Regions from separate parts of the Caballeronia sp. A2-2 genome, predicted to be linked through region 2. Evidence: predicted binding sites of a transcription regulator. Region 2 holds the regulator's gene; each other region holds the start of a gene.

Region 1 (10,425 bases), 790 kb from region 2:
GTTCGAGCCCAGGTCGGGGAGCCAAGTGCTTCTGCCAAAAAGCCCGGTCGTTCATTCGACCGGGCTTTTTGCTTTTCTGCGCGCCCGCTCGCACCATCCTTCCCCTTACGCCAGCGTTTCGCTCTGCGATCCAAGCAAGCTTATTGTGACCGTTTGTATAATTTCGAGATACGTCGACTTAGGACTCGATTAGATACGAAGGGGCATAACCATGCGCTGGGTGATTCTCTTGATCTTCATTGCGTGCGCGGCTTACACGCATTGGCGCGGCAAGGTTCGGCACGGTTTCTTTCGCCAGCTTTCCGATCATTCGACGTTCATGTCGCCGGTGAACAGTTTCGTCTATCTGTTCTCAAGCGTGCCTTCGACGCCGTATCTCAAGCCGTCGCTCTTTCCCGATCTCGCGCCGATCGAGGCGCAATGGCAGACCATCCGCGCGGAGGCGGTCGCGCTGCATGAAGCGAGCAAGATTCAGGCGGCGGGCAAGTACAACGACATCGGCTTCAACTCGTTTTTCAGGCGCGGATGGCGGCGCTTCTACCTCAAGTGGTACGACCGCCCGCATCCGTCCGCTCAGGCGATGTGCCCGCAAACGCTCGCCATTCTCCAGCGCATTCCCACCGTCAAAGCCGCGATGTTCGCGATGCTCCCACCCGGCGGCACGCTCACGCTGCATCGCGATCCATATGCGGGTTCGCTGCGCTATCACCTCGGACTGGACACGCCGAACGACGATGGCTGCGCGATCGTCGTGGATGGCGAACGCTATTCGTGGCGCGATGGCGAGTCCGTCGTGTTCGACGAAACCTATCTGCACTGGGCGGAAAACAAGACGGAGAAGGACCGCATCATTTTGTTCTGCGATATCGAGCGGCCGATGAAATATCGCTGGGCGCAGGTTGTGAATCACGCGATGGGTGTGTTTTTGATGCGCGCGGCGGCGTCGCCGAACGAAGCCGGCGACCGCACGGGCGGGTTGAATCGCGCGTTCAAGTATCTGTATCAGATCCGGCTCGTCGGCAAGCGGCTGAAGGCGTGGAACCGGACCGTGTATTACATCGTGAAATGGCTGTTGTTCGTGGGCATTGGCGTGGCGATTTTCTGGCGCTACTAAATCCACACCACGGTAAGCGAGCGCACGCCCTGCGCGCCGCGAATCAGCACGCCTTCGATATCCGCTGTCGCGGATGGCCCGGTCACGAGCGCGGCATAACGCGCGGTCTTGAAGTCGTCGCGCCGATAGACCTGCTGCAAGCCTTCGAGCAGTTGCGACGGATCGAGCAGCACGACGAGATGCTGCACGATATAGCCGATCGAGTTGACCACATACTCCTTCTCGCTGAACCACACGGAGCCGGTTTCCGCGACGCCGAAGCGCGCCCGCACCACGCCCACATCCACGTTTTCGAGCGATGCCGGCACGGTATCCGCGTTCAGTTCGCGCGTGCCGACAACACCCGGCACCGCCGATGCCACGACCGCATCCGCCCCGAACCGCGAGGCGATCAACGCGTTCACATCGCTAAGGCTCGCGGCTTCGACGCACGTGCCACCCATCGGCGTCAACGCAGCGACAAAACGCTCACGCAAATCCCCTTCCGGCGCGGGAAAAATCGGCAACTCAGGACGCGGACGCGAGTCCGGTTGCGCCGCGCGAATCTTCGATAAAAACGCTTCACGAGTCGTCATTTCGCGGGCTTCCGGTTCTTTTTGTACCACTCATGAAAAGTCTCGCCCGGCGCTTCGGGCAAATCGCGCTGACGGCCCCAAATGTTGAGCGGGTTATACAGCACGAAGTTCGGCAGCCGCTTGAGCGCGCCGCCGAGCGATGCCACCGTCGCGCGATAAAGCGTCGGACTGGCGAGCAAACGCCCCGCCATCTTCAGCACTTCCTGCTTGACGAACGGCACCTCGTGCTTTTCCGCGATCACCGCGCGCCATTTATAAATCTGCTCGTGAATATTCACCTTCACCGGGCAAACGTTCGTACAACTGCCATTCAACGTCGATGCAAACGGCAAGCTGCTATAGCGCTTCAGATCGTAAGTCGGATTGATGATCGCGCCGATCGGCCCCGAATACGTGCCGCCATACGACAACCCTCCGCTGCGCCGATAGACAGGACACGTATTCATGCACGCGCCACAGCGAATGCACTTGAGCGAGAACCAGAAATCCTCCATCGCGAGCCGCTCGGAGCGCCCGTTATCGACGAGGATAAAGTGCATCTCCGTGCCCGGCCTCGGCGCGCGAAAGTGCGACGTGTATTGCGTGATCGGCGAACCAAGCGCACTGCGCGAGAGCATCCGCACGAACACGCCGAGATCGGCAATCGACGGAATCAACTTCTCGATGCCAATCGACGCGATATGCAGCGGCGGCACGTTCGCCGACAAATCCGCGTTGCCCTCGTTCGTGCAGACGACCACCGTGCCCGTTTCCGCCACCGCGAAATTGCAGCCCGTCATGCCCGCCGTTTTCTCGCGCACGAAGTACGGCCGCGTGTTCATGCGCTGGCTTTCCGCGAGATAGTGAATGTCACTGTTCTTCGGATCTGTGCCGATGGTCTTGCCGAACAGTTCGGCCACATCCGCGCGCAACTTGTGAACAGCGGGCACCACCATATGGCTCGGGTCCTGATGATCGAGCTGTTGAATGCGCTCGCCCAGATCGGTTTCCATCACGGTGATGCCGCGCGGCTCCAGATAGTCGCGCATATAGCATTCGTCAGTGAGCATCGACTTGCTCTTGACGAGCGATGTCATGCCGCGCTCGCTCATCAACTTGTGGACGAGCGCGTTATGTTCCTCCGCATCCGCCGCGAAATGCACGACCACGCCGTTCTTCTCGGCCTGATCCGCGAACTGCGCGAGATACTCCGCGAGATTGGACAGCGTGTGTTCCTTGATGCGCGAGGCCAACTCACGCATCGTCTCCCATTCGGGGATGCTTTGCGCCTGCGCATCGCGCTTGCTGCGCAAATCCCAGAGACGCTTGTCGTGGAACGCGACGTGATCGGGCTTTTGCAGGAATGCGCCCGCTGCCTTGGCGTGATCGATTCGAACGGTCTTGCTCATGCGCGCGCTCCGTTGAGAACCTGCGCGATATGGATGAACTTGGCATCGAGCTTCAGGCGCTCGGCGCAGCCTTGCTGATGCATGAGGCACGACATATCGCCCGACACGATGTACTGCGCGCCCGCGCCGACATGATCGCGCACCTTGTCTTGACCCATGCGCACCGACACTGCTTCTTCCGTGACGCTGAACGTGCCGCCAAAACCGCAACATTCATCGGGCCGCTCGGGCGTCACAAACTCGATGCCCTTCACGCCTTCCAACAACGCACGCGGCTTGGAAAAGCGCGCGCCCGCCACTTCCGAATTCGATGTCTCCCGCAGATGCCTGACCGCGCTGCAACTGTTATGCAATCCCACACGATGCGGAAATTCAGCCCAGGGAAAATCGCGCACCTTCAACACGTCATGCAGAAATTCGACGAGTTCATACGTGTTCCGCCGGACTTTCTGCACTGCACTCGTCTGCTCGATGGCCGTGAAATGTTCCCGCACATGATGCGTGCAACTCGCCGATGGCCCGACGATGTAATCGTAATCCGCGAAGTTGCGCGCAAATACGCGTTCAGCGCCGGCCGCTTCCTTGTGCGCGCCGCTGTTGCCCATCGGCTGGCCGCAACAGGTTTGATCTTGCGGGTAATCCACGTCCAGCCCGAGGCGTTCGAGCAATTCGAGCGTGGCGATGCCGATCTGTGGATAGAACGCATCGATGAAACAGGGAACGAAAAGGGCGACTTTCATAGGGGCATGGGGATCGCGGGGAGCGGACGCTTTTGGTAAGCTTGGTCTGACCAAGACTGTAACGAGCCTGCGAGATCGTGTCAAACTACGTCGAACCGATGTTATCCAGCCGTTAAAAATGACTTTTCAGCCCGTCCATCCTCACGCTTATGCGCGCGTTCGTTTGTCCGATGTCGTCTCGGGTCAGATTCGCGAGTTGATTTCCGACGGCAGTTTGCTGCCCGGCCAGCGCCTGCCCGCCGAGCGCGATCTGGCCGAGCAACTGAACGTCTCGCGTCCGTCGCTGCGCGAGGCGTTGATTCGGCTGGAGTCAGACGGATTCATTCGCGCGGCGGGGCGCGGGGGTTTCGTCGTGTCGGATGTGACTGCGCCGCTCGTTTCGCGTCCGCTCGCCGCTTTGCTCGAACAACAGCCCGATGCAAGCGCCGATGTCCTCGAACTGCGCCACGGTCTCGAAACGCTCGCGACCGCTTACGCCGCCGAGCGCGCGACGCCAAGCGATCTCGCGCGCATCGCGGCGGCGTTCGAGGCGTTGGAACTGGCGGTCAGACAGAAGAACGCGCGCATCGCGGAGAAGGACGCGGCATTCCATCTCGCCATCGCGGATGCGACGCACAATGTCGCGCTCACGCATGTCATGCATGGCCTGAACGAACTGGTGCGCGAATCCATGCTGACATCGCACCGTCTGGTCGATTACGACGATGAAGTGGAATCGAAGCTCCTCGCGCAGCATCGCGCGATCTTCGAAGCGATCGTTGCGCGCGATGCCCCCCGCGCCCGCGAATGCGCCGGTGCGCATCTCGACTACGTTCGAACGCTTTACCACGACCGTCCCGCGAAATCGAAAAAGCCGCGCGAAACGCTGCTCTCCACGTCTATCAAATGATGAAAGCGTAACGCGCTCGTAATGACGGATAGGACGACGCCTACACGAGTTTCGGACACCCACGGCTAACGACCCGCTTTCGTTTTCGCGATACTGGAACCGTCGAAAACAAACACGGATTGGAGGGTGACATGCCTTATCTTCTCGGATGGTTGCTGGGTGTGCCGGTTGTCGTGCTCGTGATTCTGTATCTGATTTTTCATTGAGCCACGCGGGCGGTATCGTGCTTATCGGATCATCGAAGGGCGTCGTTACAATACGACGCCCTTTCTCTTTTTGGCTGATCCAAAGGATTCCGATGAAACGCGCCCTCACTCTCACCGCGACCGTCGCGATGCTCACCGGCGCCGCGTGCGCGCAGGCCGAGGAAATTGCCAGCGTCAACACCAACTTCCGCTTCACCGGCTCCGATCGCGTGACGGTCGAGGCGTATGACGATCCGCTGGTGCAAGGCGTCACCTGCTATGTCTCGCGGGCGCGCACGGGCGGCGTGAAGGGGACACTTGGCATCGCCGAAGATCCGAGCGAGGCCTCGATTGCCTGCCGTCAGGTCGCGCCGATCAAAATCACGCAGCCGCTCAAGCAAAAGACCGATGTGTTCTCCGCGGGCATGTCGTTCATCTTCAAGACGCTGCATGTGGTGCGCGTGGTCGATGCCAAGCGCAACACGCTCGTGTATCTCACGTATAGCGACCGCATCGCGACCGGCAGCCCGAAAAACAGCGTCACCGCCGTGCCGATGCCCGAAGGCACGACCATCCCCGTCAAATAAGCCGCGCGAAAGTTGTAGACTGGTCGATCCACCGTTCCCGGTCTTGATCTTAAGCACACGCAAATGAACGCCGCTCGTTTTCGCAACGCAGCCCGGTACTGGCGCTCGCCGCTCGTGCCGGATGCGGACATGGTTACCGCCGAGTATTACGACCACGAATTCACGCCGCACTGGCATGACGCGTACACCGTTCCCGTGATCGAGGCGGGCGCGGAATGTTATGACTATCGCGGCGCGCATCATGTGGCGGAGGCGGGTTCGGTGCCGGTCATCAATCCGGGTGAATTGCATACGGGCGCGCGGGCGGTGGAATCCGGCTGGCGTTATCGCGTGTTCTATCTGCCGGTGCCGTTCGTCGAGGAACTCGCGCGCGATGTGTTCGGGGCGAATGCGGCATCGCCGTGGTTTCCCGTGGGCATCATTCATGACGATGACCTCGCGGGACGGTTGTTGCATGCGCATCGTGTGCTTGAGGCGCGGGCTGATCCTCTTAACGCTGAAATCGCGCTTGTCGATGCGGTCACCACTTTGATTGCGCGTCATGCGTCGGAGCGGACTTCAGGCATTGCGCTGGCGACGGATGCGCGGCGCGTTGAAATCATGAAGTCGCGTCTTGCTGATGATCTTCCTACGGCGCTTACGCTCACGGAACTTGCTGAGACCGTCGGCCTTTCCACTTTTCATGCTGCGCGGTTGTTCACGCGCGAAACTGGACTCGCGCCGCATGCGTGGCGCAATCAACTGCGTATCGTGCGGGCGTTGCCTGCTTTGCGCGCAGGCGTGTCTGTTACCGATGTCGCGGCGGCGAGCGGCTTTACTGATCAGAGCCATTTCACGCGTCATTTCAAGCGGGTGTTTGGTGTGCCGCCGGGGCGGTGGCGGTGATCCTTTTGATTTGACCTGACGGACGATGTTCGTTTAGCTCTTGTTGTTCCTTCGCGCAAAGGGCTGCTGTTGGTTGTGTCTTTATTGCAGTAGCCGCCTCCCCGGCGGGGGGGTAACTTTCTTTGCTGCTGCAAAGAAAGTCACCAAAGAAAGCAGCTTTTTACCCCATGCTCGCTGGCTGGAAAGTGTTGGTCTGGATTAACGGACACAGTGGCCGCAATAGGACTTGCCACGCATATCGAGTCGCTTAGGCAACCTAGCGATCACGCGCTCGAAAAATCAACGCTCAGTGGACCGCATTCATACTTTCGGCCATGCGCTACGCGCGCCGAGAGCTTTAGAACGGAATCCCGCAGCGTATCAGCGCCCAGCTACATCACACCGCGCCGCACCTCTCCCATTGGGCCCAACCTTAGTAAGCGCTTCTGAGCAAAGCGCACACGCCAACGCAAGTCACCTTTTAGTCGGAGCACTAACCAAGGTACGGCCGAATAGCAATCTTGCGGGAAAGTGTGAGGTGGCTGGGCGCTGATACGCTGCGGGATTCCGTTCTTACTGTCTCGGCGCGCGCAGCGCATGGCCGAAAGAATGAGCGCGAGCCACTAAACGTTGATTCTTCGAACGGGAAATCGCGAGGTTGCCTAAGCGGTTTGTCATGCGTGGAAAGTCCTATTGCGGCCACTGTATGGTTAAACCAGACCACCCTTTCCAGCCAGCGAGCATGGGGGTAAAAGCTGCTTTCTTTGGTGACTTTCTTTGCAGCAGCAAAGAAAGTTACCCCCCCGCCGGGGAGGCGGCTACTGAAAAAGCAGCACAAACAGAAGCAGCCCCTTGCACGACATATAAAACATCAAAACCCCACCGCAAGAACGTACAAGCGAAACAACCAAAACCTCATTTATCCTCCACCCAAAAGGAGGACATTTTGAACAACCAAGACTGGCGAGAACTCGCCGCCGGCTCCCGCGACACCATCCCGATGATGGTCGGTGCCGCGCCTTTCGGCGTCATCTTCGGCACACTCGTCACCGCCAGCCCGCTCACGCTCTGGCACGGCCAACTCATGTCGCTCGCGGTCTTCGCAGGCTCCGCACAATTCATCGCAGTCGGATTGATCGCGGGACACGCGAGCTTCGCCGTGATCTGGGCGACGACCTTCGTCGTGAACCTGCGCCACATTCTGTATTCGGCGACGCTCGCGCCCTACGTCGCGCATCTGCCCGCGCGCTGGCGCTGGGCGCTCGCGGGACTGCTGACGGACGAAGTCTTCGCCGTCGCCTATGCGCATTATCAAAAGCGCCCGGCAGGCGAAATCGGCCCGCACTACTTCTTCGGCTCGGGTCTGTCGATGTACCTCAACTGGCAAGCGTGGACGCTGCTCGGCCTGCTGTTCGGCGCAGCGTTTCCCGGCCTCAAGTCGCTCGGGCTCGACTTCGCGATGGTCGCCACGTTCATCGCGATCATCCTGCCGCAGCTCGTGGCCGTGCGCTTCGTCGCGGCGGTGCTGGCCTCGGGCGTGCTCTCGTTCGCGTGGCAAGGCTGGCCGTACAAGCTCGGTTTGCTCGCGGCGGTGATCGCGGGCGTGCTGACCGGCATGCTGCTGACGATGCTGGCATCGAATGATCAGGCCAACGGCAAGACAAACGAGCGCACGCAATGAACTATGTGATCCTGATCCTCGGCATGGCGATGCTCACGTTTCAGATCCGCGCGGCCGTCTTCGTGCTGGGTGAACGGCTCACGTTTTCGCCCTTGGTGCGCAATGCGTTGTCATTCGTGCCGGTGACGGTGCTGACCGCCATCATCGTGCCGATGACGGTCTCGCCGCACGGCCAGAACGCGGAGATCACGTGGCGCAATCCGCAACTGATCGGCGCGCTCGCGGCGCTTGCCGTGTGCATCGTCACGAAGCGTCCGCTGCTTACCATCGCGGTGTCGCTCGCGGTCTTTTTCGTGTGGCAGTTCGTCGTTTTGCGATGATGTTTCTGCCCGCCGGCCGAACGTTTATGCACGGCAAACACGTCCCTTTCATGTTCCCCTCAAGTTCCCCCGCCGCGCGCCGATATCAGTAACGAACGGACTCCGCCAAGAGAGCGGCGCCGAGCAACCCGCGCACGGCCGTCGGACGCGGAAACGGGAACTCATATGCGTCAAATCACCCTTACGTTTCGCGAAGAAACCCTCTCTTCGCTGAATCGCGATTTCGAGTCGTTCTTGCGGCTATCGCTCAAGCTCGACCCGCAATTCGTCACACCGTCGTTCGAGGATTTTCTCAGGGCCAAGTTGCTCGACAACGCCATGCCGCTCACCGAGCAGGCAGTGCAGCGCATGCTCACGCACGGTCAATATGCATGGGCCAAGCGCGCGCTCGACAAGGAATTTCCGGAGGTCGTGGAGATTCTGATTCGTCACGCGGCGGAACATGGCTTCGCGGTCGCGGTGCGTTCGGAATGGACCGCCGAGGATCTCGTCAACGCGTCGCGCGCGTGGGCGACGGCCATCGTCACCGAAGCCAAGGGCGATGAATCGCAGATCGACCGGCTCGCCACGCAGATCAAGTCGTCCGCCGAAGATATCCGCGATGTCGAAGCGAAGATGCACACGCCATCGTGGCGTCTGGCGGAATCGCTGCGTCAGCGCGTGTACGACACGAAGATCGCGGTGGAAAACAGCGTGGGTTCGAACGCGCGCGAGAAGCTCGGCGAGTTGCGTTGTTTGCTGCGGCTGGGCATCTACTATGGGTCGATTCAAAAGCAGGAAGCGCAGCAAGTGCTCGAATACATGCGCTCGATTCGCCCGGAGTTGTTCGTCGATGAACCGTACGACGGCTTCACGCGTTTCGCCGCCTGGCTGCGCAACATCTTCACGCCCGCGCCCAAGCTGCAACGGACGACGGCGCGCGCGCAGCAACGCTGAACGCCAGCGCTACTCCCACATCCCCTTGAGCCGCGCCGCGATGTCGATCTTCGCCTTCGCCGCCGCGGCCAGCCCCGCCGCCGTCGGCGCGACGGGCGCGATCACCGGCGGCCACGCGGCCGCTTCGAACTTGTCCATCAAGCCTTGCGGAATGAAGCGCGTGCGCTGCGCCCAGACGTGCCGGTCGCCGAGATGCGTCTGGTTGTGCACGTAGAAGCGCTGCGGCGTGATGACGTGCAGGTCTTCCTTCGCGCGCGTCATCGCGACATATAAAAGCCGCCGTTCCTCGTCGATTTCTTCATCGCTGCCGGTGCCGAGATCGGACGGAATGCAGCCATCCACGCCATTGAGCACGAACACGTTGTGCCATTCCTGACCCTTCGCCGAATGGATGGTCGAGAGAATCAGATAATCCTCGTCGATGAGCGGCACGCCGGATTCGTCGCTGGTCGCATCGGGCGGATCGAGCGTGAGTTCGGTGAGAAAGCGCTCGCGCGTCGGATACGTGGACGCGATGCTCTCCATCTGCAAGACATCGCCGATACGGATGGCCGCATCTTCATGATTGCGTTCGAGATGCGGCTCGTACCAGCGGCGGATCATCTCGAACTCGGCGGGCCAGCCGGTTTCGCGTCCGCAGAGTTTTGCCATGAGTCCGACGAAGCGCGGCCAGTCCTCGCTGGCTTTCGCGGGCGCATGGAACGCCGCAATCGCGCCCGATGCAACCGCGTCCGGCGCGCTCACGCTATCGAGCAAACGCCCGGCAATCGCAGGCCCGATGCCCGGCAGCAGTTGCGCGACGCGAAAACCCGCCACGCGATCGCGCGGATTTTCCGCCCAGCGCAGCACGGCAAGCACGTCTTTCACGTGCACGGAATCGAGGAACTTGAGGCCGCCGAACTTCACGAACGGAATGTTCTTGCGCGTGAGTTCGATTTCGAGCGTCGCGCTGTGATGCGCCGCGCGGAATAACACCGCCTGCGCCTTCAGCTTCATGCCCGCCTCGCGCGCTTCCAATACTTTCTCGACGACATAGCGCGCCTGATCCGCTTCATCGGCGACGGACACCACGCGCGGCTTTTGCGCCGATGCCTTGTCGGTCCAGAGATTCTTCGTGTAACGCTCGGCGGCGAGATCGATCACCGC
Region 2 (10,425 bases):
CAAGCTCCTCGAAGGCAAAACGCTCACGACGCCCGGCAAGGAAGGCCGCAAGATTCCGGTCAATCAGTTGACCATCTGCACGTTTCACTCGCTGGGCGTGCAGATCATGCGGCAGGAAGCGGAACATGTGGGCCTCAAGCCGCAGTTTTCCATCATGGATGCCGACGATTGCTTCGGCATGGTTCAGGAGCAGCTCGGCACCACGGACAAGGGCTTGATCCGCAAGATTCAGTCGATCATCTCGCTGTGGAAGAACGGCATGGTGTCGCCGGATCAGGCGGCGGCGATTGCCAGCAACGAGGATGAATACCAGGCGGCCATCGTCTATCGAAGCTACGCGGCGACGCTGCACGCCTATCAGGCGCTCGATTTCGACGATCTGATCCTACGGCCCGCGCAGCTTTTCGCGCAGAACGAACAGGTGCGCGACAAGTGGCAGAACCGCTTGCGCTATCTCCTGATCGACGAGTATCAGGACACCAACACCTGTCAGTACGAGTTGCTCAAGCTGCTGGCCGGTCCGCGCGCCGCGTTCACGGCGGTCGGCGACGACGATCAGGCCATCTACGGCTGGCGCGGCGCGACCATCGAAAATCTCGCGCAACTCGGCAAGGATTTCCCGAAGCTGCATGTCGTGAAGCTGGAGCAGAACTATCGCTCGACGGTGCGCATTCTGACGGCGGCGAACAATGTCATCGCCAACAATCCGAAGCTGTTCGAGAAGAAGCTGTGGTCCGAGCACGGCATGGGCGATACCGTCACCGTGACCGGCTGCAATGACGAGGAGCACGAGGCGGAGTCCGTCGTGTTCCGGCTCTCGGCGCACAAGTTCGAGCGGCGCGCGCAGTTTCGCGATTACGCCATTCTGTATCGCGGGAATTTTCAGGCGCGCATCTTCGAGCAGGTGTTGCGGCGCGAGCGCATTCCGTATGTACTGTCGGGCGGGCAGTCGTTTTTCGATCGCGCGGAGATCAAGGATTTGATCGCGTATCTGCGGTTGATCGCGAACCCGGACGACGATCCCGCGTTCATCCGCGCGATCACCACGCCGCGTCGGGGCGTCGGCAATACCACGCTCGAAGCGCTCGGCGCGTTCGCGGGCGCGGCGAAGGTGTCGCTGTTCGAGGCAGTGTTCATGGGCGGCATCGAGGCGCGCTTGTCGGCGCGTCAGGTCGAGCCGTTGCGCGCGTTCTGCGAGTGGATGCGCCGTCTCTCCGATCGCGCCGCGAAAGATCCCGCATCCACCGTGCTCGAAGACATGATGGAAGCGATCCACTACGAAGCGTATCTCTACGATGCCTTCGACGAGCGTCAGGCGCAGTCGAAATGGCAGAACGTGCTGGAGTTTCTCGAATGGCTCAAGCGCAAGGGCACCAAACCCGAACCCGCCGTCGATGCCGATGTCGAGCAAACCGGCTACGACACCGCCGACGGCTTCGGCGATGACGGCAAGAACCTGCTCGGCCTGATCCAGACCGTCGCGCTCATGTCCATGCTCGAAGGCAAGGACGAAGACCCGGATGCGGTGCGCTTATCGACCGTGCATGCATCGAAAGGGCTGGAGTATCCGCACGTGTTTTTGGTGGGCGTCGAGGAAGGGATCATGCCGCATCGCGGCGCGACGGATGACGATGCGCCCGTGGATGTCGCGCGCATCGAAGAAGAACGGCGGCTGATGTATGTCGCGATCACGCGGGCGCAGCGCAGTCTGCATCTGAACTGGTGCAAGAAGCGCAAGCGCGCGCGCGAAGTGGTGGTGTGCGAGCCGTCGCGGTTCATCCCCGAAATGCTCCTCGACGATGCCCCGCCGCCCACCGCCGAGGAAGCGCCCTTGTCGCCCAAGGATCGCATGGCGATGCTCAAGCAGATGCTGCAGAAGGGCTGACGCGCGACGCGGCTATGTCATTACTTGGCCGCGTTCACCATGTAGTCGACCGCCGCTTTCACGTCCGCATCCGGCGCGTTCGATCCGCCCTTGGCGGGCATCGCGCCCTTGCCGTGCAGCGCGTAGTTGTAGACCGTGTCGATCGGATCTTTCAGGCGCGGCGCCCAGGCTTCCTTGTCGCCGAACTTCGGCGCGCCGAGCACGCCCGCCGCGTGACACGCCTGACAGACTTGCTCGTAGAGCGCCTTGCCGGCCTGCGCGTTGTCGGCGCTCTGCGCGCCCGCTGCGGGTGCCGACGACGCTTGCGGCACCGATGCAAGCGCCGCGACGGCTGCGGCGGCCTGTGCGTTTTCGTTGGAACCAGCAGCAGCAGCCGGTGCTGAAGCCGCCGCTGCCGCCGCACCCGATGCGGGCTGCGCCGGTTCCGCAAACTGCGCACCGCCGTGATTAGCCATGTAGACCACCGCGCGCGCGATTTCGAAGTCGCTGTAATCGTCCGGACTCGTGCCGCCGCGTGCGGGCATGCCGCCCTTGCCGTTGAGCGCGTTGTGCAGAAGCGTGTCGTAACCTTCGCTGATGCGCGGCGCCCATGCACCGGAATCGCCGAACTTCGGTGCGCCTGCGGTGCCGGTCGCGTGACACGCGGAGCACACCGCCTTGAACACTTCCTCGCCGGTTTTATAGACGCGCGGCGCGTTGGCATCCCGCACATCCACTTGTGCGGATGGCGCGATTCGCTCGTTGACCGACTGTTCGATGTCCGTGCCCGCGCCCGTACGCGTCGAGTTGTTCACATAGACCGCAAGCAGGATGATGATCGCGACCGGAACGCCGAACCCCGCGATGACCGCGGCGATGAGTTGGCCTGGTGTCTTGATCGGGGCTCCGTGGGGTGCTTCGCTCATGCTTGTCTCGTCTCCCGTTTTTAATGTGAGTCGGTTCAGTGACAGCGTGACAGCTTATGCATGGCGCGTGTTGCGCGCCTTTGAGGCACGGTCGATTATAGACGGAACGTTTAACCCACGGCATGGCGCGCCCGATGCGACGTGACGGGCGTTTACCCGAATCGTGTGAGCTTACGTAGTGCTGCCGATGACCGTCGCCCAAGCCCGTGCGATGGACGAATTCACGGAAAGCAGGTATCCTCCCGGATTCGCATGGGACTGGCAGGCGCCTTTCAGCGCTCCCTTCGCCAAAGTCCTTCTCCGATGCGCCCGTAGCTCAATGGATAGAGTACTGCCCTCCGAAGGCAGGGGTTGCTGGTTCGATCCCAGCCGGGCGCGCCATAAAAAGTTCAGAAATTCCGTGTATTGACGCAGACGTCGATTCGGCTAGAATTCTTCGCATCCCGCCCTTGGCAGTAAGCCGTCCACTCATCCAGGACAGGCCGAACCCAGGGGCATTTTGTTTCCGGAGATTCGCTTTGCCGACTGCCGTGTTGATCGATGGTGCGTACTTCATCAAGCGATTTCGTCATATCGAGCCTCACAACGCTCACGAAGCAGGGCGCGCCGCTGAACAGGCCTTCAGATGGGCAATGGCGCATTTACACGAAACTCGGTCTCAGTCAAAGCGAGAGCTTTATCGGATCTTCTTTTATGACTGCCCGCCTGCGGAAAAGAAGCACCACAATCCGATCAGCAAAAAGGCGGTCGATTTTTCTAAATCAGCGGAAGCCGTATTTGGTCTCGAACTTCACGAGCTACTCAAAAAGAAGCGCAAGCTCGCGCTTCGCCTTGGGCATTTGGCGGGAGACTCCGGCTGGACCATCAAACCCGCAGTGATAGCCGAAATGCTCAAAGGCCGTAAAAAGTTCGAAGAACTGACCGAGCAAGACGTCATGCTGGACGTTCGCCAAAAGGGCGTGGATATGCGGGCCGGGCTCGATATCGCGTCGCTTGCTTATAAAAAGCAAGTCAGGCAAATCGTATTGATGGCGGGAGACGCTGACTTCGTTCCCGCCGCCAAGCTCGCGCGTCGCGAGGGCATCGACTTCATCCTCGACCCGATGTGGCAGCCGATACCCGACGGATTGAACGAACACATCGACGGACTGCGTTCGACCTGTCCGCAACCTGAAAGGCGCGCGAGACTCGATTTGGCTAACGTAATGTTGGCCAGCGTCGATTCCTCTCTGTCGACGGCGAGCACGAGCAGCGCACTGCTTCAATAACGGGCGGCCCAAGCGAGGTCAGCCTCCCTGCCGACCGACCACCACGCCCCACCCAAACCCCATCTCCCCCAACCACCTTCTATACCCCACCGCCATCCGATCGCACTTCTGATGCAACTCCGCATCCAGCTCAAGCGGCAAGCACTTCGGCCATTGCGATTCCACCACCGGCGTGTCCTGCAACAGAATCTCCATGTTGAAGTCGTAAAGCGCCTGATCCGAATGCGTCGAATCGTCTTCGTGGATGGACACCAGCCACGCGCGCGTCTCCGTCTGCGTCACGGGCGAGACGGCAAGCATGATATGCAGCGCGCCCTGTCCACCCGACGCCATCTTCGTCAGACTCGCGATCAGCGGCCGCTTCACGCGATACACATAGTCGAACATCGCGCCCTCTTGCCCGGGAATCCCGGCCGGTTGCCAGAAGCGGCATTGCCTCGCTTCCAAACCGCCGCCCTCGATACGCACAACCTCGTAATCCGGCACCTCGGCATGCTCGCCGACACCCAAAATCCCCGCATGCACGAACGAAAAATGCGCCATGTCCAGAAAGTTTTCGACGACGCGCGGCGCCGATGACTTCACCGTCTGCGGCGCAAGATTGATACGCCGTCCGCCCGCGATGGAAGCCTCCGGAAAGAAATCGAGCGGATACGCCGGTTCGCCGAAACACATCCACACAACACCGTATTTTTCCTCGCTGACGAAGGTCGTCGCGCACGCGCGCTTCGGCGGACGCAGCGACGGATTGGAAGGAATATGCAGGCATTGCCCTTCGATGTCATACCGCCAGCCGTGATACGGACACACGATCCGATCGCCGCGCACCGCGCCAAGCGACAACTGCGCTCCGCGATGCGGACAGTAATCGCGCCAGACATGCGCCGCGCCGAGACTGTCGCGCCACACGACGATCCGCTCATCGCCGACGATGAACGCGCGCGCATCGCCCGGCGGCACGTCGTCGCCATTGCACACCGCCAGCCATTCACCGGCAAGAAGATGCCGTCCATCAACCATTTCACCGACCCTTGAGTTTGCGAGAAAGACCGCCGTTAACCAAGACTTACGTTCTAACCCGAAACACAGGTTTATCGCAAAAAGTAGCAAAATACGAGACAAGCCGCGCGACGGGGCCAACGAAAAAAATCAGTACGCAGGGGATCGAGAATGGAGCAGGCGCATCACGCGGCTCGCCGGCCGCATGGGTTCACATGGAGCGAACCCCGCAACCCGGAACGCGAGCAGGCCACGTTGCGGGTCGGCATGGGCGCGGCGGTGCTGGTGGCGTACTGGATTTTCGCGTGGCGCGTGCCGTCGCACGATGCATCGCTGGTGACGCGGCTGATCGCGCTTTATGTGTGTTATGGCGCGCTGACCTTGCTTATCGTGAGCCGCATGAATACGCCGTCGCGCGTGCGGCTTCTCATCACGACCGTCGCGGATCAGGCCTTGCTCGGCATGTTGCTCGGCGTCGGCGGCGCGGTCGCGTTGCCCTTGCTCTGGGTCGTGTTCTGGTTTCTCATCGGCGCGGGATGCCGTTACGGCAAGCGCACGCTGTTCGTGTCCTGCGCGACGGCGCTGATCGTCGTCGCCCTACTCGCGATGTGGCAGCCGTGGTGGAGCGCGAACCGGCCTGCGGCCATCGGGCTTGCGCTCAGTGTGCTCGGTGCGTCGGTGTATCTGAGCGTGCTGGTCGATCGGCTGGGCAACGCCAATCGCGATCTCGCGCGGCAGGCATCGACGGACCCGCTCACAGGACTCTGCAACCGCTACGCGCTGGAACGCATCGTCAATACGTCGATGAAAGCCGACGATTCCACTTCAAGCGATGCCTCCGCGCTGCTGCTGATCGACCTCGACGGTTTCAAGGAAGTGAACGACACCTACGGTCACGCCGTCGGCGACATGCTGTTGCAGTCGTTCGCGCATTCGCTCGGGCGCGGCATGCGCCACACGGACACCATCGCGCGCCTCGGCGGCGATGAATTCGTCGTGCTCGCGCGCAATGTGCGTGATCGAAGCGCCGTGCTCGCCGTCGCCGATGCCGTGCATTCGTCGCTCGCCACGATCACGACCGTGCAGGAGCGGCCGGTGTCGGTATCGGCGAGCATCGGCGCGTGTCTGCTGGCGAGCGCCGCGAACGTGCGCGAAGCCGACATGAGCGCGGTGCTGCGCGCCGCCGACCGCGCGATGTATCGCGCCAAGAGCCTCGGCGAAGGCAAGACGGTCTTCGCCGAAACGCGCGACTTCGAAACGGCATGAAAAAACGCGGATGCCCGTTCAGGACATCCGCGTCACCAGCAAGCTCAAACTTCCGCGCTGGTCCACGACTGTTCGCGCAGCTTCGAGCGCAACCGCGCCACCGCCTGGCTATGCAACTGGCACACGCGCGATTCGCTCACTTCCATCACCGCGCCGATTTCGCGCAGATTCAAACCCTTCTCGTAATACAGGCTCATCAGCAGCTTTTCGCGCTCGGGCAGCTTGTCGATGGCCTCGATCAGCGCACCGCGCAGACTATCGTCAAGCAGCGCCGAGAGCGGGTCCGAACGATCGACGCAATAACGGTCGAGGAACGGCTCGTCGTCCGCGGAACGATCGAAGTCTTCGTAGTAGATCAACTGGCTGCCGTGCAAGTCCTGAAGCATCGACTGATATTCGTCGAGCGGCAGGTTCATGTGTTCGGCGATTTCGGTTTCGCTGGCGGAGCGGCCGAGGTTCTGCTCGACCTTGTGCACAGCGGATTCCACTTCGCGCGAGGTCTTGCGCATGCTGCGCGGGAGCCAGTCGTTGGCGCGGAGTTCGTCGAGCATCGCGCCGCGAATGCGCTGGCTCGCGTACGTTTCGAATTGCGCGCCCTGATCTTCCTTGTAGCGGCTTGCCGCATCCATGAGGCCGATCATGCCTGCCTGAATCAAATCGTCCAGATCGACGCTCGCCGGCATCTTGGCAACGAGCTGAAGTCCCAGACGTCGAACGAGCGGTGCGTACTTCGTGAGCACATCGTTCTGTGAGAGCTTACCTTTGGCGTTATACATCCTGATCACCTTAACTTAGTCACATCGACGCCGTGCTGCTCATTGCATGATCGGAAAGCGCATCCACGCGATGCGCCGCCCCCGTTCCGCCTTGGTCAGTGTCGCCAAACGAAGTACGCGCGTCTTGCTGGCCGAGCGATGCGGCGCGCACATATTGCGCGGGATGCATCGGCCAGAACAGAAGCTCTGCCGCGATCCGGCGATAGTCACGCGCCGCGGCCGTGGCCGGGAACGCTTCCACCGCGCAGCGCGAGAGTTCCTTTGCCCGAGTGACGCGCGCATCCTCGGACACATACCCTGCCTGCACGAGCGACACAGCCAGATACCGGCTTGCGACGCCCGACAAATTCTCGAACGCGACCGCTGCGTCGGCTTCGTTCTGCACGTGATTGATGAGCACGCGGAACTGGCCGATCGCGTGGGCGTAGTGCATGCGCTTCATGCACGCATACGCCTCGGTGATCGCCGACGCGGCCACCCGCGTCACCATCAGATAGTCATGCGCCTGCGCCGCCAGCGACGAGAGCGCGCCGCTGCGATCGAGTTGCGCATCGATCAGCACGATGTCGGCGGGGCCGTCGAGCAGCGCGCGGCATTGCGCGGCGTCGTGGCTGATGCGCTCATCGCGCGGCGCCGAAATCAGCGAGAAACCCAGCGGCGTGCGCGTGAGCGCTTCCGTCACCGTGCGACGGCCCGACATCACCGCCGCGAACGCACCCGTGGTGGGCACGCCCGACAATTCGCTCACCGAGCCGGGAACCTGCCGCTCGTCGATCACGAGCACATCCTTGCCATGCGCGGCGAGCGCGGCGCCGAGATTCACCACCGTCGATGTGCAGCCGATGCCCGACGGGCCACCGACCACCGCCACGACGCGCGAACCCGAACGCGTCAACAACCTTCTCAGCCCTTCCGCCTGGTCGAGAACGAACTTATCCAAAGTGCACTCCATACAGTTCGGTCGTGGCGCGCGCGGAAAGCGCGGAGAGGAGCGCCGGGACTTCTTCGTCGTGCGGCACGAAGGGCGAACCGTCGCGCGGAATGCAGAACGCGCTCTTGATGAGGAAGCGACGCGTGGCGACGTAGAGGTTCTCGGGCACTTTCTGTCCGGTCGAAACGTAATGCACCGGCATCTTGTAGCGGATGACCGTATCGAGCACGCCGCCCAGGTTGGTCGCTTCATCCAGCTTGGTGAGGATGCAGCCCGCGAGCGGCGGCTGGTCGGCGGTGCTTTGATACGCCTGCACCACTTCGTTGAGCGTGTCGCCGTGGCTCGTCGCGTTGAGCAGCAGGATGCGTTGCACCGGCTGACCCGCGCCGCACAGCATGGCGATCTGGTCGGCGACCATGCGGTCGCGCTGGCTCATGCCGATGGTGTCGATCAGCACGATATGTTTGTTGCGAAGCTCGGAGAGCGCGAGTTGCAGGTCCGCGCCGTCCTTCACCGCATGGCACGACACGCCGAGAATCTTGCCGAAGATGCGCAGTTGTTCGTGCGCGCCGATCCGGTAGCTGTCCGTCGTGAGCAGCGCGACCTTGCTGGCGCCGAAGCGCATCACGCAGCGCGCGGCGAGCTTGGCCGTGGTCGTGGTCTTGCCGACGCCCGTCGGGCCCATCAGCGCGAACACGCCGCCGCGTTCCATCAGCGCGTCTTCGCTGTCCATCACCGGCAGATTCGATTCGATGACTTGCTGCACCCACTCGAACGCCGCTTCGAAGTTCGCCATCTCCGGCATGTTGTCGACGATCATGCGCACCATCTGCGCAGAAAAACCGGAGGCGAACAGGCGCTTGGTGACCGCGCCGTTCAGCGGGCTGCGGCGCTGGCGGTCGCCCCACATCAGACCGGCGAAGTGCTCTTCCATCATGCCGCGCATCGAGGACAACTCGTTCATCACCGTTTCGTTGACGAGCTGTTCCATGCGTGTGCGGATGGCATCCGTGACGGCGGCGGCGGCGTTCGCGGGCAGGCCGTCGAACTGGCCTTGCGCTTCCTTCGGCGCTTGGCTTTCGGCGTTGATCTTTTGCGCGGCGCGGCGGGCGGCGACTTGCGCGGCCTCGCGCGCCCATTCCGGCGTATCGACTTTCTGCGATGCAGCGGGCTTGTTCTGCACCGGCGTCTGAGCGCGCGGCGCTTCCGGCGCGGCTTCCTTCTCGGCGGCGGGAACGGGCGGCAGCGGTAGTTCGGCGGGCTTGGCCGGCACCGGCGCGCCCATGCCGCGCGCGATGGCGGCGGACGGCGAAAGCGGGCGCGTCGTCGGCGTCGAAGCTGCAGCCTGCTGCGCGATGCGCTTCGCGTGCTCGATCAGCCACGGGTTGGTATCGGCCATCGTGCGCGATTCGTCGCTCGGTGCTTCCTTGGCGTCGTTGTTCGCGCCGAACACGGAGGAGAACACATCGCCGCTGGCGTAGGGGTTCGCGTTGGCGTTGACCGCGTGCTTCGCGGCGGCTGCGGCGGCGGCCTGAGCGAGCGCGGCGCGCGGCGTGGCGCTGGCGAACACGGCGGGCGGCTCGATCGTCGTCATCGGCGCGGGCGAGATCGTGGCCAGATCGCTTTCCGCGACCGCGACGATTTCGACCGAGCCATCATCCATCGTGCGATTCGACAGCACCGCGGCATCGGGGCCGAGCGCTTCACGAACCTGGCGCAGTGCGTCACGGCTGTTCGCGCCGATGAATTTACGAATGTTCAAACTAGCCCCCGATGAGGAAATACTGCGTTCGTTGCATGGCGGGTAACGCTTGCTTCATTTCGTCAGCCGCTTGTCAGTGAAAGCATTATTGCGAACAACGGAAGGCGACTATCGGCGGATAAGGGGTGGGAAAACGGGGTATTTCGCTCGATGGAAACCGAAGAAACGGCGGCGGGCGGCGTGAACCCCCAAAACTTGAGAGCAAGCGGCAAAAGATTCCGAACTTCGCGCGTGCGCGGGACGGGACCTAAAGCGTAAAGTTGAGGACTTCCGGCGTACTTAATGGAGACTTCCTGCATGGCGTCCGCTGTTCCTTCCGCTGCCCCGTCCAGTTCCGAATGCCAGACCACCGGCGCGCGTCTCGTCGTCGATGCGCTCGTTCATCACGGTGTCGAACGCGTGTTCTGCGTGCCCGGCGAGAGCTTTCTCGCGGTGCTCGATTCCCTGCACGACGAAACCTGCCAGATTCAGACGATCGTCTGCCGCCACGAAGCGGGCGCGGCGAACATGGCCGAAGCCGTCGGCAAGCTGACGGGGCGGCCGGGCGTCGCCATCGTTACGCGCGGGCCGGGCGCGACGCATGCCTCCATCGGCGTGCACACGGCTTTTCAGGACTCCACGCCGATGATCCTG
Region 3 (10,425 bases), 370 kb from region 2:
TCACCGCCACGCTGATCGCGTTCGCGGCGCCCGTCGCGGTCGAACGCAGCACGAGGTGCGCGCCGTCCGTGCCGTTGACGATGGTCGCCGTCACGCCGGGGTTGTTGGTCGCGCCGTTGATCGCGGCCGCGATGCCGGACAGCGTGTTGTTCGTGCTGTCGATGCTGATGGTCGTCGACGCGCTGCCCACGGAAAGCTGGAGCGAGCCGCTGCCGAGCGCCGTGGTGGAGTTGAACGCGGGCGACGACAACGCCTGCGACGACGCCACGTTGGTGACCGCAATCGAATAAGAGCCCGCGACGGCCCCGGCGCCCGCGGTCGCGGTGATGCCGGTGCCGCTCATCGTGGCGGTGTACTTGGAGGCAAAGGTGCCGTCGCTCAGCGACGAAATGCCCGACTGCAGCGCGCTCAACGCGGACGACAAGGTGCCGTACGCGGAAATCTGCGTGTTGTCGGAGCTTTGCTGATTCGCGAGCGCCGCGGTTTGTCCGGCCACTTTCGCATTGACGAGCGTGGACACCAGCGAACTGACATCCATGCTGCTGTTGCCGGTCGAACCGCTGATGATGGACTGCGCGGCTTGCTGCAGAGCGGTCGTATCGGCGGCGCTGGTCGACGTGACGGTTGACATCGCAATGCTCCGTGGTTCGGTGATTCGGGAAAACGGATGTCCGGCGCGTGTTCCGGCCAGACGACACAAATGCGGAAAAGGAGGCTTGCCTCCTTCCGCCTGATGCTTTTTCTACGTTTTAAAGCGTTCGATGCGCCGAATGGCGCCGCCCTTGCGGGCGCGGCGCCATCCTGCTTCAGTGCGATTAGCCGAGCAGCTTCAGAACCTGCTGCGGAGCCGAGTTCGCTTGCGCGAGCACCGAGATACCAGCCTGTTGCAGCACTTGCGCCTTGCTCAGGTTCGCGGTTTCCTGCGCGAAGTTCGCGTCGGTGATCTGCGATTGAGCGGACGACAGGTTGGTCGACACAGCTTGCTGCGAAGTCGCGATTGCCGAGAAGCGGTTTTGCGCGGCACCGAGTTGAGCTTGCAGGTTGTTGACCGTGGTCAGCGCGTTGTCGATGGACACCATCGCGACGTTCGCGCCGCTCACCGTGCTGATGTCGAGGTTCGACACGGCAGCCGGCTTGTTGACTGCGTTGATCTGCGCCACGGCGGTGCTGATGGCCGTGAGCGTCGCCGACGACATGCCGCTGCTGGTCGCGCCGGACGACAGCGCCAGCGTGGTGATCGGAGCGGACGTCGTGCCGCCGGTCGTGCCTGCGCTGAAGATCGCGCCGGCAACCGTGCTCGACAGAGCCGTGCCGTTCTGGTCGGAGAACGTGAAGCCGCCGCTGCCGTCGGAGATCACGTTGACTGCCGTGATCGACACGCTCGATGCCGTGCTCGTGTACGCGCCGGCGCTCGACAGCGACAGGCCGCTGATCGTGCCGACCGTCTGGCCCTTCGCCACGACGCCGCCACCGATCTTGTTCGCCGACATGCTTTGCGACAGGTCGAGGTTGATGGTCTGGCCGACGTTCGCGCCAACCTGGAAGTTCACCACGCCAGCCGAACCGTCAAGAATGTTCGTGCCGTTGTACGTCGTTTGCGACGCGATACGGTTCACTTCCTGGATTTGCTGCGCAACTTCCTGTTGCAGTGCTGCCTGGTCGCTCGACGACATCGTGCCGGTCGATGCTTGCACGGCCAGCGTGCGGATACGTTGCAGGCTCGACGTCAGCGAGGACAGTGCGCTCGATGCGGTCTGGACCATCGACACGCCGTCGTTCGCATTCGACACGCCCTGGTTCAGGCCGTTGATCTGCGTTTGCATACGGGTCGAGATCGCGAGGCCGGCGGCGTCGTCTGCTGCGCTGTTGATGCGCTTGCCGGACGAGAGGCGCGAAATGGCCGACGACAGGGCGCTCTGCGTGTTGTTCAGGTTGTTCTGAGCGACGAGCGAGTTGATGTTGCTGTTGATACCGATCATTTTCAAATTCTCCTGAGAGATTCGTTTGGGCTGTGGCTAATTCACCGGCTGAGTTGCTTGGCGGTCCAACGCGGTGATAGCCGGCCGCCTACTTGTGGTTGACGGCCCCCTCGAAAAAAACTTAAGACTGAGGCGGCCGATTTGTGTAACGAATCGAAACTGCTTCGCGGAAGTGCCCGTCCAGCAAGGCTTTGATTTACCGCGTATGCTTTTTGGCTGAACCTTTAAACCTTCCGGAGCCCCCATGCATAAACGCAATATCGGCAGTTCTGCGCTAAACGTTATGCCTTTAGTTTTCGGCGGCAATGTATTTGGCTGGACGGCCGATGAACGCACGTCCTTTTCCATCCTCGATGCCTTTGTCGATCAAGGTCTGGATTTCATCGACACGGCGGATGTTTATTCCGCGTGGATCGACGGGCATAAAGGCGGCGAGTCCGAGACGATCATCGGCAAGTGGTTCAAGGAAAGCGGCAAGCGCGACAAGATCGTGCTGGCGACCAAGGTCGGCATGCTGAGCACGCGCGCGGGCTTGTCGGCGGCGAATATCGCGGCGGCGGTGGAAGATTCGCTGCGGCGTTTGCAGACCGATTACATCGACGTGTATTTCTCCCATCTCGATGACGATAAAACGCCGCTCGATGAAACCCTCGGCGCTTATCAAAAGCTGATAGAAGCGGGAAAGGTGCGCGTGATCGGCGCGTCGAATTACAGCGGCGCGCGGTTGAACGAAGCGCTGAAAGTCGCGAAAGAAAGCGGATTGCCGGCTTATCGGATCGTTCAGCCGGAATACAACCTTTACGACCGCGAGGGTTACGAAACGGATATCGAGCCGGTGGCCGAAGCGCACAAAATCGCCGTGGTGACTTATTTCAGCCTGGCGAGCGGCTTTCTGTCGGGCAAGTACCGCTCGAAAGAGGACATGGCGGGCAAGGCGCGCGGCTCGCGGGTCGAAAAGTATCTGAACGAGCGCGGCCTGAAGATTCTCGATGCGCTCGATGAAGTCTCGAAGCGCAACGACACCACGCCCGCGACGGTGGCGCTTGCGTGGGTCATCGCGCGGCCGAGCGTGACGGCACCGATCGCGAGCGCAACGTCGGTGGAGCAACTGGAGAGTCTCGCGCAGGCCACGCGCCTTTCGCTCTCCGCCGACGACATCAAAACGCTCGATGACGCTTCGGCCTGGAGCAAATAAGGCCATCGCATCAATGAGTTGGATGATGCTTGCAAGGGTTGGCAGGGGCGCGGTGTTCTGGTAACATCGCGCCCGAATCGAGAAATGTGTCCGATTTCTTGCCTTTGCCGCCGAAAATGACAACGTCAAATAACGGTAGCGAACGGCTCTGGAATGCGCCTCATAGGTTTTCTGACGGCGCATGCCGCTCCCGGCGGCTGAAACAACTCTCTCTCTTTTCCGGCCTCCGTGGCCGCTTTGCTCGTGTCCGCCGAGCCTTTTCGTGTTTGGCGGACGATCGGAGTGCCGGCGCGTGGCGCGTCAAAACGCTGCGCACTTGAAAATACGTTTAGCGAAACAGGATTCTCATGACCACCATTGTTCTCAAAGAAAACGAGCCGTTCGATGTCGCGATTCGGCGCTTCCGCCGCACCATCGAAAAGAACGGCCTGATCGCGGAACTCCGCGAGCGTCAGTCGTACGAAAAGCCGACGACCGAGCGCAAGCGCAAGAAGGCAGCGGCCGTCTCGCGTCTTCGCAAGCGCCTGCGCAGCCAGATGCTGCCGAAGAAGATGCACTAAGCGGCGTTTTCGGATGGCAAAAAGGCGGTGCGTCCGAATGGGCGCACCGCCTTTTTTTATGCTTGCGAAGAATCGCGGATCAGGCGAACGCGCGACGCTTGCCCAACGCGGCCAATAAACGTGGCCATTCGTCCACGCCTGCATCGTCGTGAATCTGCTCCAGTTCCATGAGCAGGTCGATCACGTTCGGATCGTACGCGTTCACATTGGACGCATAGAGCGCGCGCAATAGTTCGCCGTCCTGCGCGTGCCGGTAGTACGAGATGCCCACGCCTTCGAGGCGCTCCTCGTACATGTCGTCGCGCACCAGCGAACCGATCGCGCACTTTCGGCCAGTCGGACTGCGCAGACGGCAGGAACCGTTGTCATCCTCGGACACCGCGCGCTGCGCGAGCAAATGCGTGCTCACGCGCTCGAAGATGTCCTTCGGGGTCAACATCGTGATTGGGCTCAGCATGACGGCACCCGTCCGCTCAGGCCGCAGTCTTCAACCGCTCGGCCGACAAGCCGAACTGGCGCGCGATCGAAGTCAGACGTTCACGCCATTCCCACTTGCCGAACACGTCATGCACGTTTTGCAGGCAGGACAGCAATTCGACGGTCGTCGAATCGAACACGTTGATGCGCGAACGCAGCAGCGCCCGCTTGAGCGCCGCGACGCCGACATCCATATACGCGGGCACATGCTCCGGCGCCTTGTCGATGTAGCGAATCGGCACGCCTTCCATGGCCGTGACGTAATCGCGCGGCTTGATCAGGCTGCCAATGGGACAACCGCCGCAGTAACCGCGATAAGCGCCGCCGCCGCGCGGAAGCAGGGCGGCTTGCCCCTGTCCGAACAGGTGCTGCACGGCATTGTCGAAAATCTCCTGATGCGTCAGGAAGTTAAGGCTTCTCATGATGTTCCCCCCTGCGCCCCTGCGCAGCGGCCATGCGTTAAGAATTCGAGCAACCAGCACCTTCGGCATCCTTTCGGATTACTGCTTTCAAGCACTATGGTTTTTTCGGCCCGGACGCCCGGTCTCACGGCGCCCTCGACTCGCGGCGGGTGACACCTTGTTTACGACCCGCGCACGTTAGTTATAACGGTTTGGCCCGGTAAAAAAGTGTGGCACCGCACGCGAGGACGGCATTTTTACACGAACCGATCGTTCGTGCAGTGCCGCAGAAGCATCGAAAATCCTTTCTATTCCGGGATTTACGTGTGCTTCACTGCAAAAAAACGGCAGCTATCAGGACTTTCCCTTGCTCGCCGTTTTTGCGTCCGGAAATGTTGTCAAAAAGCAAAAATTTGTGGGATCGGCCGGCTCTTAATCAGATGATTTTGAGACCGCTTTGCGCTTTGTCTTAGTTTTCTTGCGCGCCACGCAATCAGCGGTGTGATCGTTGACCATGCCGGTCGCCTGCATGAACGCGTAGCAGATGGTCGTGCCGACGAACTTGCAGCCGTACTGCTTGAGCGCGCGTGAGAGCGCGTCGGATTCGGGCGTGGACGCGGGCGTCGGATTGTTCTCGTCGCGCGGCGTGTCGATGGGCTTACCGCCCACGAACGTCCAGACGAACGCCGCGAACGATCCGTGCTCGTCCTGAATGCGCTTGACCGCCCGCGCATTCGTCACCGCCGATTCGATCTTCATGCGGTTGCGCACGACCCGCGCGTCCCCGACGATGCGCGCCACATCCTTCTCCGTGAACCGCGCCACGCGGTCGATATCGAAGCCCGCGAACAACGCACGATAGCCCTCGCGCTTGTTCAGAATCGTGGACCACGACAACCCCGCCTGCGCGCCTTCGAGCACCAGCAATTCGAATAGGTGTTGATCGTCGTGCGAGGGCACGCCCCATTCGGTGTCGTGGTAATGGACCATCGGTTCGGAGGCGTCGCCGTTCGCCCAGGCGCAGCGGGTTGCTTCGGCTTTGGTCATCGTTAAGTTTGTTTGGGGTTTCGAACCGCGTCAGGATAGCGGAACGCGCGCCTAATGCCACCTCGGCCATTCGGCCAATTGGCGCGCGCCGCTCGCACCGGTAAGCTTTGGCGCATGAAACCATCCACACATTCCAGCGCCTTCTTCGAAGGCTTCCTGCTCGGCATCGACGGCGGCGGAAGCGGCACGCGCGTGATTCTCGCCGATGCCAACGGCCACGAACTTTCCCGCGCGAGCGGCGGTCCATCGGGTCTGGCGCTTGGCGTCGAACGCGCGTGGCAATCCATCGACGATGCCTGCCGCCGCGCCTTCGATGCCGCCTCGCTGCCGTTCGACTGGCACGCCTGCGCGCTCGGTTGCGGACTCGCGGGCGTGAACAACGCGGACTGGCTCGCGGCTTTTCTGCACATGGCGCCCGGCGTGCGCGCGCTCGCCGTTGAAAGCGACGCCTACACGACCGTCCTCGGCGCGCACGGCGGCGCGGCGGGCGTGATCGTGGCGCTGGGGACAGGAAGTATCGCGGCATCGCTGAATGCGGAGGGCGCGTGCCACATTTCCGGCGGCTACGGCTTTCCGAGCGGCGATGAAGCCAGCGGCGCGTGGCTCGGCCTGCGCGCGGCGGTGCATCTTCAACGCGTGCTCGATGGCCGCGCGCCTGCGGATGCGTGGTCGCGCGAGTTGCTCGCCCGCACCGGCGCGACGGATCGCGACAGCCTCGTTGTCTGGCTGTGCGCCGCGAATCAAACGGCCTACGCGACGCTCGCGCCGACGGTCTTCGAATTCCGCGATCATCCGGTGGCCGCGCGTCTGCTCGCGCAAGCCGCCGAGGAAATCGATCTGCTCGTCGCCGCGCTCGATCCTTCCGGCACGCTGCCAGTCGCGCTATGCGGCGGCCTCGCTGCGCCCTACGAACCCTTCGTGCCGATGCCGCTCCGCGAACGCCTGCGCGTCCCGCTCGCCGATTCAGCAGCAGGCGCGCTCGAACTCGCACGCCGCGCGGCGGCACGCATAGGGCGATAAAATAGTCAGCCTCGCGACCGCGTTCATCCGCTCATGCCGGACACGGCAGGGCATTCAACAAGGCAGTCATGTATTCGGCTATCGCAACTGATCTCGACGGTACGCTGCTTCACAGCGACCACACGCTCGACCCGTTCACCGCCGAAACCGTCCGCGCCATCGCGGCGCGCGGCGTGCCCGTCATCATCGCGACGGGACGGCATTATCGCGATGTCGCTGGCATCCGCGATCTGCTGGGCGTCGATGCCTATCTCATCACGTCGAACGGCGCGCGCGTTCACGCACCCGGCGACGAATGCGTGTACGCGCGCAATCTCGATCCCGCCGCCGTGCGCCGCCTCGTGCAGCCGGATTTGGTGGGCGAGCATGGCCGCGTGGTCGTCAACCTGTTCGCCGACGATGCGTGGCTCATCGACCGACACAAGCCGGAATTGCTGGTGTTCCACCAGGATTCCGGCTTCAAGTACGAGGTCATGGATTTGCGCGAGCACGACGGCGAGAACATCGCGAAGGTGCTTTATATCGGCGAGCCGGACGATCTGAAGGACACCGCCGCGAATCTCGAACGCGAATTCGGCGACTCGATCTACGTCACGTATTCGCTGCCCGATTGTCTGGAAGTGATGACATCGGATGTCTCGAAGGGGCGCGCGCTGCGTTTCGTGCTCGACCGGCTGGATGAGGACCCGGCGCAATGCATCGCGTTCGGCGACAACATGAACGACATCGATCTGCTGGAAACGGCGGGGCATCCGTTCATGATGAACAACGCCAATCCCGATCTCATCAAGCGCTTGCCGAATGTGCCGCGCATCGGGAATAACTTCGAGGCGGGCGTCGCGCATCAGTTGCGCAAGTTGTTCGGCATGTGACGTAGCTTGCGGCGGTACGATATCGCCGCAAGCTGCATCAAACTTCCTTATCCGCGATGACCCCGGTCATAGCGATCCGGGCCGTGGTTCCAGCTTGCACGGTTCCATTGACCGTAATCGTGACGGTAGTCGCCGCGATAGCGCGGTTCATCGTGATGCCAGTACGGCGCGCGATACACCGGCGGCGCGGGTCGCACATACACCGGAGCCGGTGCCGCATAAGCCGGTGCGCCGAGCGACAGACCGATGTTCAGATCCGTATGAGCCTGAGCCACGCCGACCGCGCCAAGAACGAGGCCGGTGGCAACGAGCATGTGGGTGACGATGCGCTTCATTGTCTTTCTCCTTGTGGGCGACGCGTGTCGCATGAGTTCAATGTACGGGGCGCGCGTCTTACATGCTTTGAGGACTTGTTACGGTGTGCAAGCGGGGCGAAAGGATGGTTTTCGGCCGGAGAGCCTTATGGAGCGGGCGTTTCGCGTCGGCATGGAAGTCCAGAAGCGCAAATAATAAGCATGCTTCGTAATTGCCCATTACATCTGTCGCGCGGTTTTAATCCAATCGGTCCGTAAAAAGCAAAACGGGCGCACGAAGCGCCCGTTTTTTATCGACGGCGAGAAAGCAATTACGCAGCGGAGACGCGCAGCTTTTCACGCGTCAGTGCCGGATACAGCAGACCGGCGATGATCGCACCGACGATCGGCGCGATCCAGAACAGCCAGAGCTGATCCAGCGCCCAGCCGCCGACGAACAGCGCCGGACCGGTCGAACGCGCCGGATTCACCGACGTATTCGTGACCGGAATCGAGATCAGGTGGATCAGCGTCAGGCACAGGCCGATGGCGATCGGCGCGAAGCCGCGCGGGGCGCGTTCGTCAGTGGCGCCGAGAATCACGAACAGGAAGAAGAACGTCATCACGACTTCGCAGACGAGCGATGCGATCATCGTGAAATGGCCAGGCGAATGCTCGCCGAAGCCGTTTGCAGCAAACCCGCTCGCCACCAGATCGAAGTTCGGCTGACCGGTCGCGATGATCGACAGCACCCACGCGCCGAGCGTGGCGCCGATCACTTGCGCGACGATGTACGGAGCCAGATCGCGCACCGGGAAGCGTCCCGCTGCCGCCAGGCCGATGCTCACCGCCGGGTTCAGATGGCAACCGGAAACGTGGCCAATGGCGAAGGCCATCGTCAGCACGGTCAGGCCGAATGCCAGCGAAACGCCAGCCAGGCCGATACCGAGTTGAGGGAAGGCCGCGGCGAGCACGGCGCTTCCGCAACCGCCCAGCACGAGCCAGAAAGTACCGAAAATTTCAGCGCCAAGACGCTTGGACAAATGCATGATCCTGCCTACGTAAAGAAATGAACAACTGTTGATTTGACACAAGAACGGAAACGTTCTCGCCGGGCGCAGTTTAGTGGCGCTTTTCTAGGCAAACTGTCAAAAATGGTTGTTCAGCACTGAACGCGCAGGTGTTTGGCTATAAGTTCGGATTATTCCGGCTTGTAATGTGATGCAACATTCGCGGCCGAATCGGTTTTGGAAACGAAAAATGCCGCCCGGATGGGCGGCATTTTCATGCAGCGTGACAATTGGCGGCTTTGGTTTAACCGACCACTTGACGCAGCACCGGACGCTTGGCGGCCTGAAGCATCGACGTATAGGTGTCCACGTAGTTTTGCGCCATCGTCGTCGAGCTGAAGCGGCGCTCGAATTGCGAGCGAATTTCAACGCGGTTCAGTTCGTCGATCCGATGCAACGCGCCAACCGCGCCCGGCACGTCTTCGCAGATGAAGCCCGTCACGCCGTGGTCGATCACTTCTGGCACCGAACCACGATTGAACGCGATTACCGGCGTGCCGCAAGCCATCGCTTCGATCATCACCAGACCGAACGGTTCGTTCCAGTCGATCGGGAACAGCAGCGCCTTCGCGCCCGACAGAAACTCCGGCTTCTGCGCTTCGTTGATCTCGCCGACGAATTCCACATGCGCCTGCGACAGCAGCGGCTCGATCGTCGACTTGAAGTATTCGGCGTCGGCCTTATCGACCTTCGCCGCGATCTTCAGCGGCAAACCGCTTTGCGCCGCGATCTTGATGGCCAGATCCGCGCGCTTTTCCGGGCAGATACGGCCGAGGAACGCCAGATATTCCGGCTTCTTCTGCGGCTGCGGCGTCAGCAGATCGTTCGGCAGACCGTGATAAACCGTGTTCAGCCAGTTCGCCTGCGGCAGCGGACCGCGCTGATTGTCCGAAATCGAGATGACGTTCGCCTTCGTGAACGTGTTGAAGATCGGCTGTAGTTCCGGCAGGTCGAGACGGCCGTGCAGCGTCGTCACGAAAGGCGTGTCCATTTGCGTGAACAGCGGGAACGGCATGTAGTCGAGGTGGAAGTGCAGCACATCGAATTCATGCGCGCGGCGGCGGACGGATTCGAGCAGCAGCATGTGCGGCGCGAGCGCATCGCGGATCGTCGGGTCGAGGCGCAGTGCGCGCGGCCAGGCGGCTTCGAGCGTCGCCTTCGTTTGCGAATCGCCTGAGGCAAACAAGGTTACATCGTGGCCGAGGTCTACCAGCGCGTCGGTGAGATACGACACCACGCGTTCGGTTCCACCGTAAAACTTCGGGGGGACAGCTTCGTACAACGGTGCAATTTGTGCGATTCGCATAACGTGACTCTCCTGTTCATTGAGGCATTGCAGTCACGCTCCGGTCGAGCGTTCAACATTGCCATTCGGGCGGGCCGCGTAAGTGACGCCGCCCGAGATAGGCCCGGCGATGAAGAAGCATCGCGACCGGGTTATCCCTTACTGCCCATTATCGGGATCGAGAGCGGCATTTCACGTCATTTTTCAATCGCTTATCGTTGTTACA

Evidence for each region. The regulator FliA, encoded in region 2, starts transcription of late flagellar genes. The targets are predictions, from matches to a motif close to CTAAAGTTTNNNNNNNNNNNGCCGNTA.
Region 1: ACZCWR_RS14220 (DUF4088 family protein) is a predicted target of FliA. The motif match lies at 8,402-8,428, and genes of this name have one in related genera.
Region 3: ACZCWR_RS03300 (flagellin) is a predicted target of FliA. The motif match lies at 2,079-2,105, and genes of this name have one in related genera.

The regions. Positions count from the first base shown of each region.
Region 1 is NZ_CM172587.1:2,987,105-2,997,529, forward strand. It holds tRNA gene ACZCWR_RS14170 (tRNA-Asn) at 1-24, shown strand, start outside; gene lpxO (lipid A hydroxylase LpxO) at 212-1,114, shown strand; gene ACZCWR_RS14180 (LutC/YkgG family protein) at 1,111-1,689, opposite strand; gene ACZCWR_RS14185 (lactate utilization protein B) at 1,686-3,077, opposite strand; gene ACZCWR_RS14190 ((Fe-S)-binding protein) at 3,074-3,817, opposite strand; gene ACZCWR_RS14195 (FadR/GntR family transcriptional regulator) at 3,936-4,706, shown strand; gene ACZCWR_RS14200 (CreA family protein) at 5,005-5,478, shown strand; gene ACZCWR_RS14205 (helix-turn-helix domain-containing protein) at 5,542-6,363, shown strand; gene ACZCWR_RS14210 (AzlC family ABC transporter permease) at 7,343-8,023, shown strand; gene ACZCWR_RS14215 (AzlD domain-containing protein) at 8,020-8,343, shown strand; gene ACZCWR_RS14220 (DUF4088 family protein) at 8,509-9,279, shown strand; gene ACZCWR_RS14225 (ATP-dependent helicase) at 9,289-10,425, opposite strand, start outside.
Region 2 is NZ_CM172587.1:324,738-335,162, forward strand. It holds gene ACZCWR_RS01650 (UvrD-helicase domain-containing protein) at 1-1,885, shown strand, start outside; gene ACZCWR_RS01655 (c-type cytochrome) at 1,906-2,790, opposite strand; tRNA gene ACZCWR_RS01660 (tRNA-Arg) at 3,096-3,171, shown strand; gene ACZCWR_RS01665 (NYN domain-containing protein) at 3,309-4,058, shown strand; gene ACZCWR_RS01670 (Rieske 2Fe-2S domain-containing protein) at 4,077-5,078, opposite strand; gene ACZCWR_RS01675 (diguanylate cyclase domain-containing protein) at 5,229-6,323, shown strand; gene ACZCWR_RS01680 (RNA polymerase sigma factor FliA) at 6,368-7,099, opposite strand; gene ACZCWR_RS01685 (MinD/ParA family ATP-binding protein) at 7,119-8,039, opposite strand; gene flhF (flagellar biosynthesis GTPase FlhF) at 8,032-9,792, opposite strand; gene ACZCWR_RS01695 (thiamine pyrophosphate-binding protein) at 10,090-10,425, shown strand, end outside.
Region 3 is NZ_CM172587.1:693,337-703,761, forward strand. It holds gene fliD (flagellar filament capping protein FliD) at 1-631, opposite strand, end outside; gene ACZCWR_RS03300 (flagellin) at 816-1,979, opposite strand; gene ACZCWR_RS03305 (aldo/keto reductase) at 2,224-3,174, shown strand; gene rpsU (30S ribosomal protein S21) at 3,522-3,734, shown strand; gene ACZCWR_RS03315 (hypothetical protein) at 3,814-4,191, opposite strand; gene ACZCWR_RS03320 (hypothetical protein) at 4,208-4,633, opposite strand; gene ACZCWR_RS03325 (DNA-3-methyladenine glycosylase I) at 5,045-5,659, opposite strand; gene ACZCWR_RS03330 (glucosamine kinase nucleotide-binding domain-containing protein) at 5,774-6,679, shown strand; gene ACZCWR_RS03335 (Cof-type HAD-IIB family hydrolase) at 6,748-7,551, shown strand; gene ACZCWR_RS03340 (hypothetical protein) at 7,599-7,886, opposite strand; gene aqpZ (aquaporin Z) at 8,177-8,893, opposite strand; gene ACZCWR_RS03350 (glycosyltransferase family 4 protein) at 9,159-10,220, opposite strand.